DNA from 4 places in the Shewanella sp. 492 genome. Region 4 is predicted to be linked to each of the others. Evidence: predicted binding sites of a transcription regulator. Region 4 holds the regulator's gene; each other region holds the start of a gene.
What was found. Region 4 encodes LexA, which represses DNA repair genes until DNA is damaged. Its sites were predicted from a motif close to TACTGTATNNNNATACAGTA; they were not measured.
Positions count from the first base shown of each region.

Region 1: a site for LexA is predicted at 1,514-1,533, ahead of AC5YBX_RS10250 (DNA topoisomerase III). Genes of this name have one in related genera too.
Region 2: a site for LexA is predicted at 1,683-1,702, ahead of dinB (DNA polymerase IV). Genes of this name have one in related genera too.
Region 3: a site for LexA is predicted at 2,395-2,414, ahead of recA (recombinase RecA). Genes of this name have one in related genera too.

Region 1 covers NZ_CM181702.1:2,279,938-2,284,139, reverse strand. The annotation lists gene AC5YBX_RS10255 (methyl-accepting chemotaxis protein) at 1-1,198, shown strand, start outside; gene AC5YBX_RS10250 (DNA topoisomerase III) at 1,558-3,561, shown strand; gene ilvN (acetolactate synthase small subunit) at 3,750-4,202, opposite strand, start outside.
Region 2 covers NZ_CM181702.1:2,900,538-2,904,739, reverse strand. The annotation lists gene nqrM ((Na+)-NQR maturation NqrM) at 1-185, shown strand, start outside; gene bfr (bacterioferritin) at 502-975, shown strand; gene bfr (bacterioferritin) at 985-1,452, shown strand; gene dinB (DNA polymerase IV) at 1,728-2,807, shown strand; gene AC5YBX_RS12770 (hypothetical protein) at 3,606-3,851, shown strand; gene AC5YBX_RS12765 (ISAs1 family transposase) at 3,962-4,202, shown strand, end outside.
Region 3 covers NZ_CM181702.1:1,102,835-1,107,036, forward strand. The annotation lists gene mutS (DNA mismatch repair protein MutS) at 1-2,188, opposite strand, end outside; gene recA (recombinase RecA) at 2,522-3,583, shown strand; gene recX (recombination regulator RecX) at 3,597-4,046, shown strand.
Region 4 covers NZ_CM181702.1:109,206-113,407, forward strand. The annotation lists partial or broken gene coxB (cytochrome c oxidase subunit II) at 1-771, opposite strand, end outside; gene AC5YBX_RS00505 (cell division inhibitor SulA) at 1,169-1,678, opposite strand; gene lexA (transcriptional repressor LexA) at 1,675-2,292, opposite strand; gene yrfG (GMP/IMP nucleotidase) at 2,642-3,313, opposite strand; gene nudE (ADP compounds hydrolase NudE) at 3,410-3,955, shown strand; gene cysQ (3'(2'),5'-bisphosphate nucleotidase CysQ) at 4,006-4,202, shown strand, end outside.

The DNA.
Region 1 (4,202 bases), 1.9 Mb from region 4:
TGTTGCCTACCCCATTAGTATTCCGTTGGCCGATGTACAATGGGAGCTATTGATTGAAGTAGCAAAACAAGATGTGTTTAAAGAAGCCATCGCAATGGATAAGGCGATGACCGAAATGGCTTCATCGCTTGGTAGTTTGTTGTTGATCATTGGCAGTATTGTGTCTGTGATTGCGGTGGTAACCATTAGCCTTGTTATTCGCAACATTATCGCGCCTCTTAAAGTGATCCAAACTCGAGTCGAGAACTTAGCCAGTGCTGAAGGTGATTTAACCCAAACCATCAATGTGGAATCTCACGCCGAATTGATTGCGCTAGGGGGCGGCATTAACAGTTTTATCACTAAATTGCGCTTACTCATTGGCGAGATGAAAGTACTGGCTGAACGCTCACAAGATGAGAGCCAAACTACTGCCAATATTGCCCAGCAAACCCGTGAGAGTGTTAATCGTCAATATAGCGAAATTGAAAGTGTTGTCACCGCGGTCAATGAAATGAGCGCAACCGCCCTTGAGGTGGCTAAAGCCTCAGAGCAAACCGCGATGGAAACTGAGGCGATGAATGCCAATGCTAAAGCGGGTGAAGACAGCCTTAGTCAAGCGATGAATTATGTGACGACCATGTCTCATGAGTCCTTATTAGCGAAGGAAGCAGTGAGTAAAGTGGCAGAGAGTAGTACCAATATCAGTAAGATCTTGGAGGTGATTAGCGCGATTGCTGAACAGACAAATTTACTGGCATTAAATGCGGCGATTGAAGCGGCGCGAGCGGGTGAACAAGGTCGAGGTTTTGCTGTGGTGGCTGATGAAGTGCGAGCACTGGCGTCAAAAACCCAGACCTCAACCGATGAAATTGGTAAATTGATCGATTCGCTGCAGCAAGAAGTTAAAAGTGCTTCGCATATTATCGATCAAGGTGTGGAGGGGGCGCAGCGCGCCGTTGAGCAAACTGAGTCCGCTTTAACCTCGCTCAATACCATCGTTGGTCAAATTGAGGAGGTGTCGAGCCAAGTGACTCATATTGCAACAGCAGCAGAGGAGCAAAGCGCGGTGACGGAAGAGGTTAATCGCAACATTACAGGTATTTCTGATTCCGCAGCCGAATTGGCACGACTTGCCGATGAGGCGCAGCAAAGTAGTGTTAGCTTAGCCGAACTGGTGACGCAGCAGCATCAACAATTAGGTAAGCTCAAAACCTAATCACCACATAAGGTTCACGCTGTATACCTGCCTAACCGTGAGCATTGTGCTTACGGTTAGGCCATTAAGGCTAATGATACTTACATCACGCTACAGCACTATATTTGTTAGTTTGTCATGGCTCTTTTACCCGACAAAGCCAGTCAGCTGCATTGGCACGAGCTTCTTCTCCTCTATTGTACTTGATCTTAAATCGCCCTACACCTTATCGCCATATCCGCTGAACTTAATTCGTATCTTTGGGTCATAGGCTGACTCCTCAGTGCAACTTTATCCTGTTTTACATTTGCAGCCTGATCTGACTTAGGTTAAAGTTACTGTTAATTTATACAGTTGTTTATCCTGGCTAACTGAGTGCTATGATTTTATATATCGCCGAGAAACCCAGCCTTGGCAGAGCCATTGCTGATGTATTACCAAAACCGCTAAAAAAAGGCGACGGTTTCATTACCGCGGCTAACGGGGATTGTGTCTCTTGGTGTATCGGCCACTTGCTTGAACAAGCGGAGCCCGATACCTATGACAGTGCATATAAATCATGGAAGTTTGAACACTTACCTATTATTCCTAGCCAATGGAAAATGAAACCTAAGCCGAAAACGCGCAGCCAATTAACCGTGCTGCGTGGCCTAGTAAAACAAGCATCTCAGTTAGTCAACGCAGGGGATCCAGACCGTGAAGGGCAGTTGCTGGTGGATGAGGTGATTGCGCATCTTGGGGTCAAAGGCGATAAGCTTAATCAGACCATGCGATTATTAGTGAGCGATCTTAATCCACAAGCGGTTAAACGCGCTTTAGGTCAGTTGCGCAGTAATCGCGAGTTTATTCCGCTGTCTACCTCAGCCTTAGCGCGTTCACGCGCCGACTGGCTCTATGGCATGAACATGACCCGAGCTTATACCCTTCAAGGGCGCAAAGTGGGCTATCAAGGCGTGTTGTCGGTTGGCCGAGTACAAACCCCACTGCTTGGGTTAGTGGTTCGCCGCGATGCCGAGATAGCGCAATTTGTCAGTAAACCGTTTTATGAGGTATTGGCTCATTTAACCACAGACAAAGATCAAAGCTTTAAAGCCAAATGGCAACCCAGTGAAGCCTGCTTGCCCTACATGGATGATGAAGGGCGTGTGCTATCTAAAGGCTTAGCCCAAAATGTGATCAGCCGTATCAGCCATCAAACTGCCGTGGTTACTGGGCTTAACAGTAAAGATAAACAACAACATCAGCCGCTACCTTATAGCTTGTCATCACTGCAAATTGATGCGGCTAAACGCTTTGGTATGAGTGCAAAGACGGTGCTCGATACTTGCCAGTCGCTGTATGAACGCCATAAGCTGATCACTTATCCGCGCTCAGACAGTCGCTATTTACCTAAAGAGCAGTTGGCGTTGGCGCCCAGTGTGATTAAAGCCATCATTGGCGGCGCACCTGAGTTAGTCCAAGGCATTGAATCGCCTGATCCAAAGATAAAATCGAAGGCGTGGAATGACAGCAAGGTTGATGCGCACCACGCGATTGTGCCAACAGAAAAATGCGCTAACTTAGGCAGTTTGAATCAGGCTGAGCAACAAATTTATCTGCATGTGGCGAGGCAATATTTAGCCCAGTTTTATCCACCTTATCGGTATCATGAAACTCAGGTTGAAGTGGAGATTGTTAAGGGACGCTTCACCACTAAAGCCAAGCAAGACCGTGCACTTGGCTGGAAACAACTGTTTCCCGCAGCATCGTCAAGCAAAGCGGCACCGCAGGATGAGGCCGATACGTTGCAGCAGTTGCCACCTTTGATTAAGGGGCAAACGCTACGTTCGGGGCTGGCGGAGTTAGTCGAGAAAAACACCCAAGCGCCGAAAGCGTTTTCGGATGCAACCCTGCTGGCGGCGATGACCGGCATTAATCGCTATGTGACCGACCCTGAGATCCGTAAAATCTTAAAAGATACCGATGGCTTAGGCACAGAGGCGACCCGCGCAGGCATTATTGAGTTGCTGTTTAAACGTGGATTTTTACAACGCCAAGGTAAATCGATTGTCGCGACCGAGGTCGGTAAAGGGCTGATAAACAGTTTGCCAGACTCAGCCACTTCGCCCGATATGACGGCCTTATGGGAAAGTCACCTCGATGCCATTTGTCGTAAAGAGGCAAAGTATCAGAGTTTTATGACGCCATTAGTCGACTCGCTCAAGCAGTTAATTGCCCAAGCTGGTGCTCAATTACCCGCATCATTGCAAGGGGTTAAAGCCCCGAGTGGCCAGTTTAACAAGCGCCGTGGTAAGGCAAGTTCAGCTAAAGCCAGCACCTTGGCCGGTAAAAAATCAAGTGGGCGCAGCAGTCGTAACAAGGTGAAGCCACAAGGTAAAAGTTAACATTGAGTTTGAGATAATAACCCGCTCTACAGCCCACTTTGTCTTTGTGGCTGTGTTGTCTTAACCTAGTGGCTCAGCTGAATTTATGTATATAAAAGACTACATGCAAACAAGATAATAAAACGCCAGCTGGAGATTGCTGGCGTTGTTTTGTGAGAGATCTTACTTAGCCTTTCGACAGAAGCTGTTTAGGCTCGCATCGACTTTTCGCCGCGGCACAAACCAACGACCCCAGAGCGAGAGACTTCAATCACTTTGGTGACTTCACCGATAGCACTGATAAAGGCGTCAAGTTTTTCTGTGGTGCCGGTCATCTGTATGGTGTAAAGCTCGGCGGTGACATCGACTATCTGACCCCGAAAAATATCGGCAGTGCGCTTCACCTCGGCGCGTCCAGCGCCTTTGGCTTTAACTTTCACTAACGCCAGTTCGCGTTCGATATGGCTGGACTCGGTGATATTAGCGACCTTTAAGATGTCGATAAGTTTATGCAGCTGCTTTTCTATCTGTTCTAACACCGCGGCGTCGGCCACCACTGTGATGTTTAAACGCGATAGGGTCACATCATCAGTCGGTGCAACGGTTAAACTCTCAATATTGTAGCCACGCTGGGAGAACAAGCCGACTACACGAGATAATGC
Region 2 (4,202 bases), 1.3 Mb from region 4:
TGTTTTTTGTATTAATGTCGGTTGGTTATATCGTGAAGCAGAAAGCGGTTGCCGGTAGCTGTGGTGGATTAGGCGCCTTAGGCATCGACAAAGCGTGTGATTGCGATGATCCGTGCGACAAGCGCAAGGCGAAAATGGCTGAAGAAGAACGCAGCAACAAATATAATCAAGACCGCATCATATAACACCTCAATTTGATGTAACAAAGGCACCGATAGCGGTGCCTTTTTTATTGCCTTCTATGACTCTCATTCACGGGGCTTTCAGCCTAAGATTAGTGCCATATACTATACTGTGATCCTATTAGAGTTAAGGTTTGGGCTAATAAGTTCACTCCCCAGTCTAAGGGTAACATTGTATTCCTTGCCACGATCCAGTAGCTTGAGGGTGTTATTCCCTAACGGGGTAATGTTGTGTAAGCGCATCAGACTTATGCTATGTCGGTGTTAGTTTACGTCGTCAGCCTGCTACCGTTTCTCATAGAATATAAGGATAATTGCTATGAAAGGTCATCCGAATGTCATTCGGCATCTCAATAAGATTTTGACATTTGAGCTTACCGCCATTAACCAATATTTTTTGCATGCGCGTATGTACAAAAATTGGGGTTTAGAAGAGCTCAACGAAAAATGTTATAAAAAGTCGATTCAGGACATGAAACACGCCGACAAGTTGATCGAGCGGGTACTGTTTCTCGAAGGTCTGCCTAATCTGCAGCAACTTGAAAAACTGCATATTGGTGAAAACCCGCAAGAGATGCTGCAATGCGATAAAACCATGCTTAAAGCACAATTGAGTGAACTACGTAACGTGATCAGCCTTTGTGAGTCTGAGCAAGATTATGTCAGCCGTGAAATCCTAGAAGATCTACTTGAAGATGAAGAGACCTACCTCGATTGGATTGAAGCGCAGCAAGACTTGATTAAGATGACAGGGATCCAGAACTATTTACAAGCGCAGATAGAGTCAGAGTAGGAGTTTAGGATGAAAGGAAATCAAGACATTATTAATACACTTAATCAATTACTTACTGGCGAACTGTCGGCGATGGATCAATATTTTGTTCACGGGCTGATGTACGATGATTGGGGCTTAACCGAGCTTCATGAGCGCATTTCCCATGAGTCAGATGATGAACGTGAACATGCCAAAAAGTTGGTTGAGCGCATACTGTTTCTCGAGGGCACACCCGATGTAGCCAGCCGCGAAGCACTGCACATAGGTAAAGATCCGCAAGAGATGCTGCAAAATGATCTTAACTATGAGTATCAAGTTGCCGATAACCTGCGCAAAGCCATCGCCTTATGTGAAGCCCACAAAGATTATGTCTCACGCGAATTGCTCGAGGTATTACTTGAGGAAACCGAGTCAGATCACATGTATTGGTTAGAGAAACAACTGGGTCTCATCGATAAAATTGGGCTGCAAAATTACCTGCAGTCTAAGATGTAAGGTTATAAGCTGTGGGCTGCAACTAAGGTAGTGCAAGTCGCGGTTATTTGAATTGCTCCAAGTTCACTCTGGTTGTTCTAATCATGGCGGATAAAAGTAGCTGATAGCTAAAACGTTAGATCTAAGCCACAGCATAATGCTGTGGTTTTTTGTTTACGCTTAAGGCGGTAGGGCCTTTAAGCCTACTGCTGTGGCAGGTTTAGGTGAGTTGGCATGGATAAGTGTTTGTGCACTGTTTAAATATACAGTATTCTTGCGGGTGGAGGTAATGCCCATTGAGAAAGATTATTCATGTGGACATGGACTGCTTTTATGCGGCAGTTGAAATGCGAGATTTTCCCGAGTTAAGAGACAAGCCGATAGCCGTGGGCGGGCGCAGCGATCGCCGCGGGGTGATCAGTACCTGTAATTATCAGGCTCGGCAATTTGGTGTACGCTCGGCTATGGCCTCAGCCTATGCCTTAAAGTTGTGTCCCGATTTAATTTTGGTGCCGGGTCGAATGGATGTGTATAAAGCGGTCTCCACTCAGATCCGCAGCGTCTTTAATCGCTATACCGAATTAGTCGAACCCTTATCGCTCGATGAAGCCTACCTCGATGTCACCGATTGCGATGCCCATAAAGGCTCTGCGACCTTAATTGCAGAAGCGATTAGGCAAGAGATATTTGACCTTACAGGTCTCACTGCATCGGCTGGGATAGCCCCAGTTAAGTTTTTAGCCAAAATTGCCTCCGATCTCAATAAACCCAATGGCCAATATGTGATCACCCCGGATGCCATAACCGAATTTGTTAAAACCTTACCCCTGATAAAGATCCCCGGAGTGGGAAAAGTCACTGCCGCCAAGTTAGCGCAGATGGGATTGAACACCTGTTTGGATGTGCAGCAGTGTTCTAAAACGGCGTTAATCGAGCGTTTCGGTAAGTTTGGTGGTGTCTTAGCCGAGCGGGCACAAGGGATCGATAATCGCAGTATTTCACCTCACCGCGAACGCAAGTCGGTGGGAGTCGAAACAACGCTGGCCAAGGATATCTATACCTTGGAGCAGTGTGAATCGGTTATGCCGCAACTTATCCAAGAGTTAGGGGCACGCATTAGTCGCAGCGCGTCGGCGCGGCGTATTCATAAGCAAGTGGTTAAACTTAAATTTGATGATTTTAAACAGACCACGATAGAGCATCGCAGCGATCAGGTGTCGGTGAAATTGTTTTATGACCTGTTATCGCAAGCGTTAGCACGCCAAGAGGGACGCGGCATCCGCTTGCTCGGTGTGTCGGTAGGGTTAGAGAGTGCTGCTGTCAGCGCTGACAGTGAAGATGAATTTAATGCTGCACAGATGGATCTCGGGTTTTAGGGTTAACCTTCAAATGAAGGTTTGGCATTTTTTGGATTAGCTTAAGTAGCGTTTGGCTGGGTGGGAATTGGTTAAGTGGGCTTGAAGGTCGTATCTTCATTGCAATCAATCACCTGCGGTGAGCTTGTGTGCAAGCACTTTTTTGGCACGCTGTGAATATGTCCCTATACGCTCCACGGTGGCATCCCTGCCACCAAGGGCCAAAACCGTGCTTACACTGGGATATTGACTCTCTTCGATTTAACTTCATTTGAGACTAATAACGCATTAAAAGCTAACCTAGTTTTGCCCCAAAGTTTGGTGGCCTTGAAATGAAGGTTTAGAATTTTTTTAAGTTTACTTGAGCAGCGTTATGCTGAATTTTCATTTATTGATGTTCTTTGAAGACGCACCTTAATGGCAATTAATAGCCTGCCGCAGGCGTTATGTGCAAGCGCTCTTTTGGCTCGCTGTGAATATATCCCTATACGCTCCACGGCGGCATCCATGCCGCCAAGGGCCAAAACCGCGCCTACACCTATCTCTAACGCTTCTTCGATTGGACTTCATTTGATACGACTAGTGAGTTAAAGGCTAAGAAGCTTTTGCCCCAAAGCTCGTTACGCTTCTAAATACGTTACAGATAATCAGCTAGTTTTGATATACAAAAAGTAATGCGTGGGAAAACGCAAGATCTGCCATATCGCCTGAGGCCTTTTCTCCTGTAAGGCCTCTACATTAGAGTTTTAAATGTGTATCTTTGACGGAGGAATATACGCGAAGGTGATTCTAATTGGGCGAGTTGGTTCTAAGATCAGGATGATAAGAGTACGTAAGCAACTGCAAGAGTTCTTACGTTCAAAAAAAGAACTATTTAAGATAGGTGACTACTACAAAAAATGTGAGTTAGATAAGCTGAAGTCTATCAAGAATGTTTATTATGCAAATATAGAAAAGACTTTTCTTCAAGATATAAGCAATGAGTTCAAGAAAAGCTCTGCTGTTGATAGTGAAATGCCAGACATACAAGGCTGTAGCTTTGGCTTAGAGCAAACAGAGGGGTAATCCCAGGGCGAGATCGCGAACATAATTTGAGCTATTAGGGTGATATTCGCTCAAATAGCTGGACGGGCCATATTGGCTGTGATCTTATACTCTCTTTTGTGGAGAGCCCTATGAACTCCGGTGCATTTCAACAGTTCTTCAGTTCCTTAGAAGATCCTCGTCAGTCAGCCAAAGTCGAGCATCTATTTACTGATATTTTATTCCTCGTGGTTTGTGCCTCAATAGCTGGGGCACAAGGTTGGGAAGATATCGAAGATTTTGGCGATCTCCACTTTAACTGGTTTGCCAAAAAAGGACTTTTTAAGAATGGGTTACCTGTTCATGACACTATTGCTCGAGTCATATCGAGAA
Region 3 (4,202 bases), 990 kb from region 4:
CAAATAGCGTCATTGCTTTGAGGTTATTGGCCAGGTGTTCAGCGGCAGACCATGCCAAAGATAGACCATCATAAGTCGAGGTGCCGCGGCCAATTTCATCCATTAAGACTAAACTTTCTGGCGTTGCATTATGCAAAATATTGGCGGTTTCTGTCATCTCGACCATAAAGGTAGAGCGACCCGAAGCCAGATCGTCGGCGGCGCCAATGCGGGTGAAAATACGATCTACCGGCCCAATGGCAGCGCGCTGTGCAGGCACAAAACTCCCGATATGAGCCATTAGGGTGATCAACGCGACTTGACGCATGTAGGTAGACTTACCGCCCATATTGGGACCTGTTACGATTAACATGCGCCGATGCGGGCTTAAGTTAACCGGATTGGCAATAAAGGGCGTTTGGCTAACCTGTTCGACAACCGGATGGCGCCCAGCATCAATATCAATACCGTTATGTGCGGTCAGTTCGGGGCGATGGTAATTGAACAGATCGGCGCGCTCAGCAAAATTGCTGATCACATCTAACTCGGCAGCAGCCCTAGCAAATAGTTGTAGCTCATGCAGTTTAGGCATGAGCAAATCGAACAACTCGTCCCAGAGTTGTTTTTCAAGTGCCAACGCCTTGCCTTGGCTCGAGAGCACTTTCTCCTCATGCTCTTTGAGTTCGGCGATAATGTAGCGCTCGGTATTTTTTAATGTTTGGCGGCGTTGATAGCTTAGCGGCACTAAGTCAGATTCTCTGCGGCTAATCTCAATGTAATAACCATGTACGCGGTTATAGCCCACCTTGAGGGTCGATGCCCCGGTTGCTTGTTTCTCTCTGGCTTCCAGATCTGCTAAATAATCGGTGGCACCTTGGCTAAGTGCACGCCACTCATCTAGCTCTTGATGGTAGCCAGGTTTTAATACACCACCGTCACGGATCAGCATGGGGGGATTATCGACAATGGCACGGCTCAGTAATGCGTGCTCTTCGGGAAATTCTCCCAGCATTATCGCAAGGTTGCTCAAATGTTGACTGTGGCATTTAGCTAATAGTTGTTTGATTGCAGGCAACAAAGATAACGATTGACGTAAGCGAGCAAAATCGCGAGGACGAGCACTGCGCAGGGCTAAACGGGCGGTGATACGCTCAACGTCTCCCAAGGCTTTTAATTGATCGTGCAGGGTTTCAAAGTCGCCAGAGCTGAGCAGTTCTTCGACCGCATCATGGCGGGCGCGGATGGTGTGATGATTGCGCAGTGGCTCATGGATCCAGCGCTGCAACATACGGCTTCCCATGGGGGTTGCTGTATTGTCGAGGATGGCGGCTAAGGTGTTATCAAAGCCACCTTGCAGGTTTTTAGTCAGTTCGAGATTACGGCGTGTCGCCGCATCGAGAATAATACTGTCGCACTGATTAAAGCGAACAATCGAGTTGATATGGGGTAAGGCGGTACGTTGAGTGTCTTTAACATACTGCATCAGACAACCCGCGGCCTGAAGCGAGAGCCTAACGTCACCTAATCCAAAGCCATAAAGATCTTTGGTGCCAAATTGTGCCAGTAATAATTGATAGCTAGTGTCGTAGTCAAATTCCCACTCTGGGCGCCGACGTTTACCATTAAAGCTGGCAATAAGGCCCATCTCACTAAAATCTTCACTGTGTAACAGTTCGGCAGGATTAGTGCGCTGTAATTCAGCTTCTAACGCTTCTCTGCTGGGAAGTTCAGTGACAACAAAACGTCCTGAGGAGACATCTAGCGTGGCATAACCGAAGCCGACTTTGCCATGATATACCGCTGCCAATAAATTATCTTGCCGCTCTTGTAATAAGGCTTCATCGGTTAAGGTGCCAGGCGTGACGATACGTACCACTTTGCGTTCAACTGGGCCTTTGGACGTAGCCGGATCGCCCACTTGTTCACAAATGGCCACTGACACACGTAATTGCACCAATTTTGCGAGGTAGCCTTCGACCGCATGATAAGGAATACCCGCCATAGGGATAGGGTCGCCGCCACTCTTGCCGCGAGCGGTTAATGAGATCCCCAGCAGCTCAGAGGCTAACTTGGCATCATCATAGAACAACTCATAGAAGTCACCCATACGATAAAACAGTAACATATCAGGTGCTTCGGCTTTTAGCGTCAGATATTGACGCATCATTGGGGTGTGTTTCTCGAGGTTTTGAATATCAACTGCGTTCATGAAGTAACCAAGGTATCCTGCAAAAAAAGCTCAGCATAACAACCCTTGGGTTGCTAGCGTATGATTGGCGCCAATATTAGCAATAATTTCACTTTAACGGGCGTATTTATCCAGCCAAAATTGTATTATTTAAACTCAACTGAGCTCAACCCTAGGCTAAGTGGCTGTTTTAAATTTAGTAAAAAATAATCATCAACAGTACTTGATACTGTATGATTGTACAGTATACTAGTCAGCATATTGAGACACATAAAGCACAGCTCGTTGTAAGCGCTATGCTTTATCCTAACGGATTTACCACAGCGCAACGCCTGTGATAGAGAGGAAAGCACCATGAAGATAGATGCAAATAAAGAGAAAGCCCTTAACGCGGTTCTAGGTCAAATTGAGAAACAATTTGGTAAAGGATCCATCATGAAGTTAGGTGAAAACCGCTCTATGGATGTTGAGACTATCTCTACAGGCTCTCTATCATTAGATGTTGCACTCGGTGCAGGTGGTTTACCCCTAGGCCGTATCGTTGAAATTTATGGCCCTGAGTCATCAGGTAAAACCACCTTGACCCTTGAGGTGATTGCGGCAGCGCAGCGTGATGGCAAAGTGTGTGCCTTTATCGATGCCGAGCATGCGCTTGACCCGATTTATGCGCAAAAGCTAGGTGTTGATATTGATAACCTATTATGCTCTCAACCAGATACGGGTGAGCAAGCGTTAGAGATTTGTGACGCCTTGACTCGCAGCGGCGCGGTTGATGTGATCATTGTCGACTCGGTGGCTGCGTTAACCCCTAAGGCTGAAATTGAAGGTGAGATCGGTGACTCACACATGGGCTTAGCGGCGCGTATGATGAGCCAAGCAATGCGTAAGCTTGCCGGTAACCTTAAGCAATCTAACACGCTACTTATCTTCATTAACCAAATTCGTATGAAAATTGGTGTGATGTTTGGTAACCCAGAAACCACAACAGGTGGTAACGCACTGAAGTTTTATGCCTCGGTTCGTCTTGATATTCGCCGCACTGGCGCGATTAAAGATCGTGATGAAGTTATAGGTAACGAAACTCGCGTTAAAGTGGTTAAAAACAAAATTGCTGCGCCGTTTAAGCAAGCTGAATTCCAAATCCTTTATGGCGAAGGCATCAACCGTACAGGTGAGTTAGTCGACCTAGGTGTAGCGCATAAACTGATTGAGAAAGCCGGTGCTTGGTACAGCTATAAAGGTGACAAGATTGGCCAAGGCCGCGCAAACGCCGGTAAATACCTAACAGAAAACCCAGAAATTGCCAAAGAGATCGATACCGCACTGCGTGCCATGCTGCTTGGTGGCCAAAAAGTGGCTGCTGAACCTGCCGTTAGCGACGAGAATATCGACTTAGAAACAGGTGAAGTGTTTTAAGTACTAACTTGTTATGACAGCTTCTGCTATGCATATCGCGGTTGGGCTCCTTGCCCGCCGCGACTATTCACGCCATCAAATCAAAACTAAACTGCTTCAAAAAGGCTTTGAGTTAAGCGAAATTGAGCCTGTACTCGACCGTTGTGTCGATAATGGTTTTTTAGATGACGCTCGCTTTGCCGCCTTATTACTGCGTTCTCATATTAGCAAGGGCCATGGTCAAAACCGCATCCGTCAATCGATGGCGCAAAAAGGATTATCGAAAGAGGCGATTGAAAGGGCATTAAACAATAGTGATTGTGACTGGTTTGAGCTAGCAAAATCAAAAGCCAATAAAAAATTTGCTAATAATGGGCCTATTAGCGATCAAAAAGATCGTGCTAAACGTGTACGTTATTTAATGGGCCAAGGTTATAGCTTCGATCAAATCGCCTACGCGCTAGAGGTTGACTCCGATATATGATGATTCATGTTTGCTTGCTTCAATAATCATGTCTGCTGGTTATTTCCCTTCTGTACTTGCCTTTTTGTTCGTTTATCTCACTTCCTAGGTTAAACCTCTGGTTGTTCAACAATAGACTGCTTATAATGTTGGGCTAACTATGAGTGTCGGTGAAGT
Region 4 (4,202 bases):
TGTGGCTTGGTTTTTTTGCTCATCGATCCAGAGAGCAAAATCGGCCTCAGACAACACTTCAACCACTATGGGCATAAAGCCATGGTCCTTACCGCATAGTTCAGCACATTGGCCGCGGTACGTGCCGGGTTTATCCACGCGGGTCCAAGCTTCATTGATGAAACCGGGGTTAGCATCTTTTTTTACCGCAAAGGCTGGCACCCACCAAGAATGGATCACATCATCTGACGTCATCAAGAAACGCACTTTTTTATTAACGGGAAGCACTAGAGGTTTGTCGACTTCTAATAGATAGTTTTCGCCCTTCGTTTCACTGCCTTCAATTTGTGCTCTTGGGGTAGCGAGTAAACTGTAGTATTCGATATCGTGATCAAAATAACTGTAATGCCATTTCCACTGAGAACCTGTAACCTTGATGGTGATATCCGCATCGCTAGGGTCTTCCATGGCGATAAGAGTTTTAGTGGCAGGGATCGCCATCAGGATCAAGATGACAAAAGGGACGATAGTCCAAGCGATTTCGACTTTAGTGCTTTCATGAAAATTGGCAGCCACCGCACCTTTGGAGCGACGATGGTTAATGATGGAATAGATCATCACCCCAAACACTATGATGCCGATAGCGCAACAGATATAAAGAATGGTCATGTGAAGGCTAAAAACCTTGCCACTGATCTCAGTTACCCCTGGTGTCATATTAAGGGGCATATCGGCTGCGAATATGGGTGGGGCTAGTAATAACCCGAGCAAGCTATACCACAGATGCTTCACTAGACTTCTCCTCTGTCAATTGCGAAGGCAACTACAAAGAAAAGTTACACAGTATGTCTCGGCTCTATGCAAACTTTTCAGTTCCCAAAAAAGCAACGATGACTTCACAGTGCGCTGGTGGTATTGCTGTTGTTATTGCTGGTGGTTACCACGCTTGCACTTACGGCTGACTATATCAGGCTAATTTCCGCTTTATTGGACGCAGTGAGAGATCTACACTCGTTGGCCAATGAAACAGACCACTAAATTGTTCGGATATAACAAATAATCGTTGATATCTATTACTAACTTAATCGCTGTTTAAATATTGATCAAGATCACTTTTTTTTAATTTTTTTAAAACAGCAACAAAAAAGCCCCTCGCGGGGCTTAAGTATGGAAAGTTTGAACTGTAATGCTAGTGCAGTGAACTAAATAATGATGCTTGTTGATAGCCCAGATCTTGCTCTGTCAGGGCTGTTACAGGTAAGTGACTATTATCATCTTCAATCACAACACCTAGAGCCTGGGTACTTTTGGCGACCAATTGTAAGCGGCGGCAATCGCGAGCATCGAGTGCTTGGGTCCAACTGATCACCGCACTGGATGTACCACTAGTAAGCGCTTTTTCCATCGCCCACAGTGCTTCAACTTCATCTTTGGTGTGCACTAATAAGATTCTATCCATGCGTACCCCCGCATCGGCGAGCATCTGCTTATAGCCAATATTCGGTGGGCTAATCAGTACGACCCACTGGCCTTGTTGGCTTAATCTTGCTAATTGCGGTGTTAGCGCTTGCAACTCATGCTTACCTTGGGTACGACTCGATAATGTCGCAATGGTACTGTGCTGAGTTGGTTTGTGTTGCTTATTCATATCGACCCAAAGGCCGGGATGTCGCGGGGCATTACCCATTAGATTATTCATTGCCAATCTCCGTTGCGGATAACACCTACGGCCAGCCCTTCGATGCTAAGGCTTTGGGTAGATAGGTCGACGACTATCGGTGAATATTCTTCATTTTCGGCGTGAAGATATACAGTATTACCTTTCTTTTCAAAGCGCTTTACTGTGACATCATCTTCGACGCGAGCTACGACAACCTGCCCATTACTGGCTTGCTCCACCTTATGCACCGCAAGTAGATCGCCTTCGAGAATACCAATATTTTTCATGCTATCGCCGCGGACTCTTAAGAGAAAATCAGCGCTTGGGCGAAACATCGCTGGGTCAACTTTGTAGTGTTGCTCAACATGTTCTTGGGCCAAAATGGGTTCACCGGCAGCGACTTGTCCAATCAGTGGTAAACCAAGATCTTCGCTATCATCTTCTTGAGTTAGCTTAATACCTCGCGAGGTCCCAGGCATTATTTCGATGCAGCCTTTTTTGGCTAAGGCTTTTAAGTGCTCTTCGGCCGCATTGGCGCTTTTAAAGCCTAGGCGACGAGCAATTTCAGCTCGGGTAGGCGGCATGCCTGTATCGGCAATATTGCGTTTAATTAATTCTAATATTTCAGCTTGTCTAGGGGTTAATGGTCTCATTACAGATCCTGTCTTTTCATACAGTAACTGTTAGTGTATACAGTATTTAAAGTAGCGCAAGGATTAAGCATATTTTTGTCGGCAATGTGGTGGGATTTGCTTAAAACTGAAAATAAGGTCGCAGATTTATTTTTATTGCAATCTGACTTTTTTAATTTAAATCAATGTTATGAATTTAATTTTACGGAAAGGATTCATTGAGTGTCGCTGAGTGGCGCGATTGCTCTCTTATCTGTTGAGACGATTTCAGTGCCAAGTTCGGGCGGTGAAACAAATAAGCAGGCTATAGGGTTTGGTTGCACCATGCACCTGCATTTATCCTTATCTTATGTCATTGAGCGAGGAGCTATTATGGCTTACTGGCGATAAGATCATCTAACAGGTGGTGGTAATCATGGATTGCGGGAAAGTCGGTAAATATTTTATGGGGCTTTTTACTATCAGGATTGCTTATGCCAAGCAAATACCCAACTCCAGCTTGTTTGGCGGCATGTAAGATAGCTTCGCTGTCATCGATAAATAAACACCGACTGGGTTGCAATTGATATTGGTTAAATAAGCTAGACCAAAATTGAGGGTGCTCTTTAGCAAAACCTGTTTCATGGCTGGAGATCATATGGTCTAACCCTTGCGCGAGCTCTGTGTGTTCTAGTTTGAGAGCTAGGCTTTGAGGATGGGCATTGGTCACTAATATTCTGGTTTTATGCTTTTGAGTCAATGCGCGTAGAAATGGCATGCTGTCTTGGCGTAACTGTATCCTGTCGGCCAATGTGCGTTGCAGCTGCACAATATCCAGTTGCAGTTGTTGCTGCCAGTAGTCGAGGCAATACCAATCCAAGGTGCCAACCACTTGGTCGTAGGCTTGTTCTACCAAGACATTAGCTTCATTTAGAGAGATGTTTCTGCTGTGACTTAAGGTTTGCGGCACTAGCTTGAGCCAAAAATGGCTATCAAAGTGTAAATCTAGCAGTGTGCCATCCATATCAAGCAGTACAGTATCGATTTTATCCCAAGGAAACATAAGGTCAGTAAAAAAATTCTATCGTGAGAGTTGTGGATTAGGCCCATCATAGTAAGATTGAACTGTGATGCAAACGTCATTTTATCAGGGACATTCATGTCGGACCAAAAGCCACAGATATTACATACACAAGTTGTTGCCCAGAGTCGGTTATTTCAAATTGAACAAGTGCACCTGAAATTTTCTAATCAGGTCGAGCGCCAGTATGAACGTATGAAAGGTAATAATCGTGGTGCCGTAATGGTGGTCCCTGTGTTGGGTGAGCAACTGCTGCTGGGCAGAGAGTACGCCGCAGGAACCCACAGCTATGAACTGGGCTTTCCCAAAGGGCTGGTTGATCCGGGAGAGACGCCTGAGCAAGCCGCTAATCGGGAGCTGCAGGAGGAGATAGGCTTTGGGGCTAAAAAATTAACCCATTTGATGGAGTTAAGTCTGGCGCCCAGCTATTTTGTCAGCAAGATGCAGATCTATATTGCAGAAGATCTGTATGAGAGTCGCCTTGAAGGCGATGAGCCCGAGCCAATAGAGGTTGTTTCTTGGCCGCTTGCACAGTGGTCAGGGCTATTGGCATTGGAAGACTTCTCAGAGTCTAGAAGTGTGAGTGCCTTGTTTTTAGCCCAGAAGCATTTAAAACTAAAATAGTTATTTCAATTCGGATATATGCATTACCTGTCTAGGTTGTTGGAGTTGTGATGAAGCCAGAAGAGTGTGTGGAACAGGTGATCGCCATCGCCGTTGAAGCGGGAATGGCCATCAAAGATATTTACCTTGAAGGTAGCTTTGATAAAGAAATTAAGGCGGATAATACCCCTGTGACGTCTGCCGATCTCGCTGCGCACCAAATTATCACCGCTGCGCTGACTCAGCTGACTCCTGATATTCCTGTGTT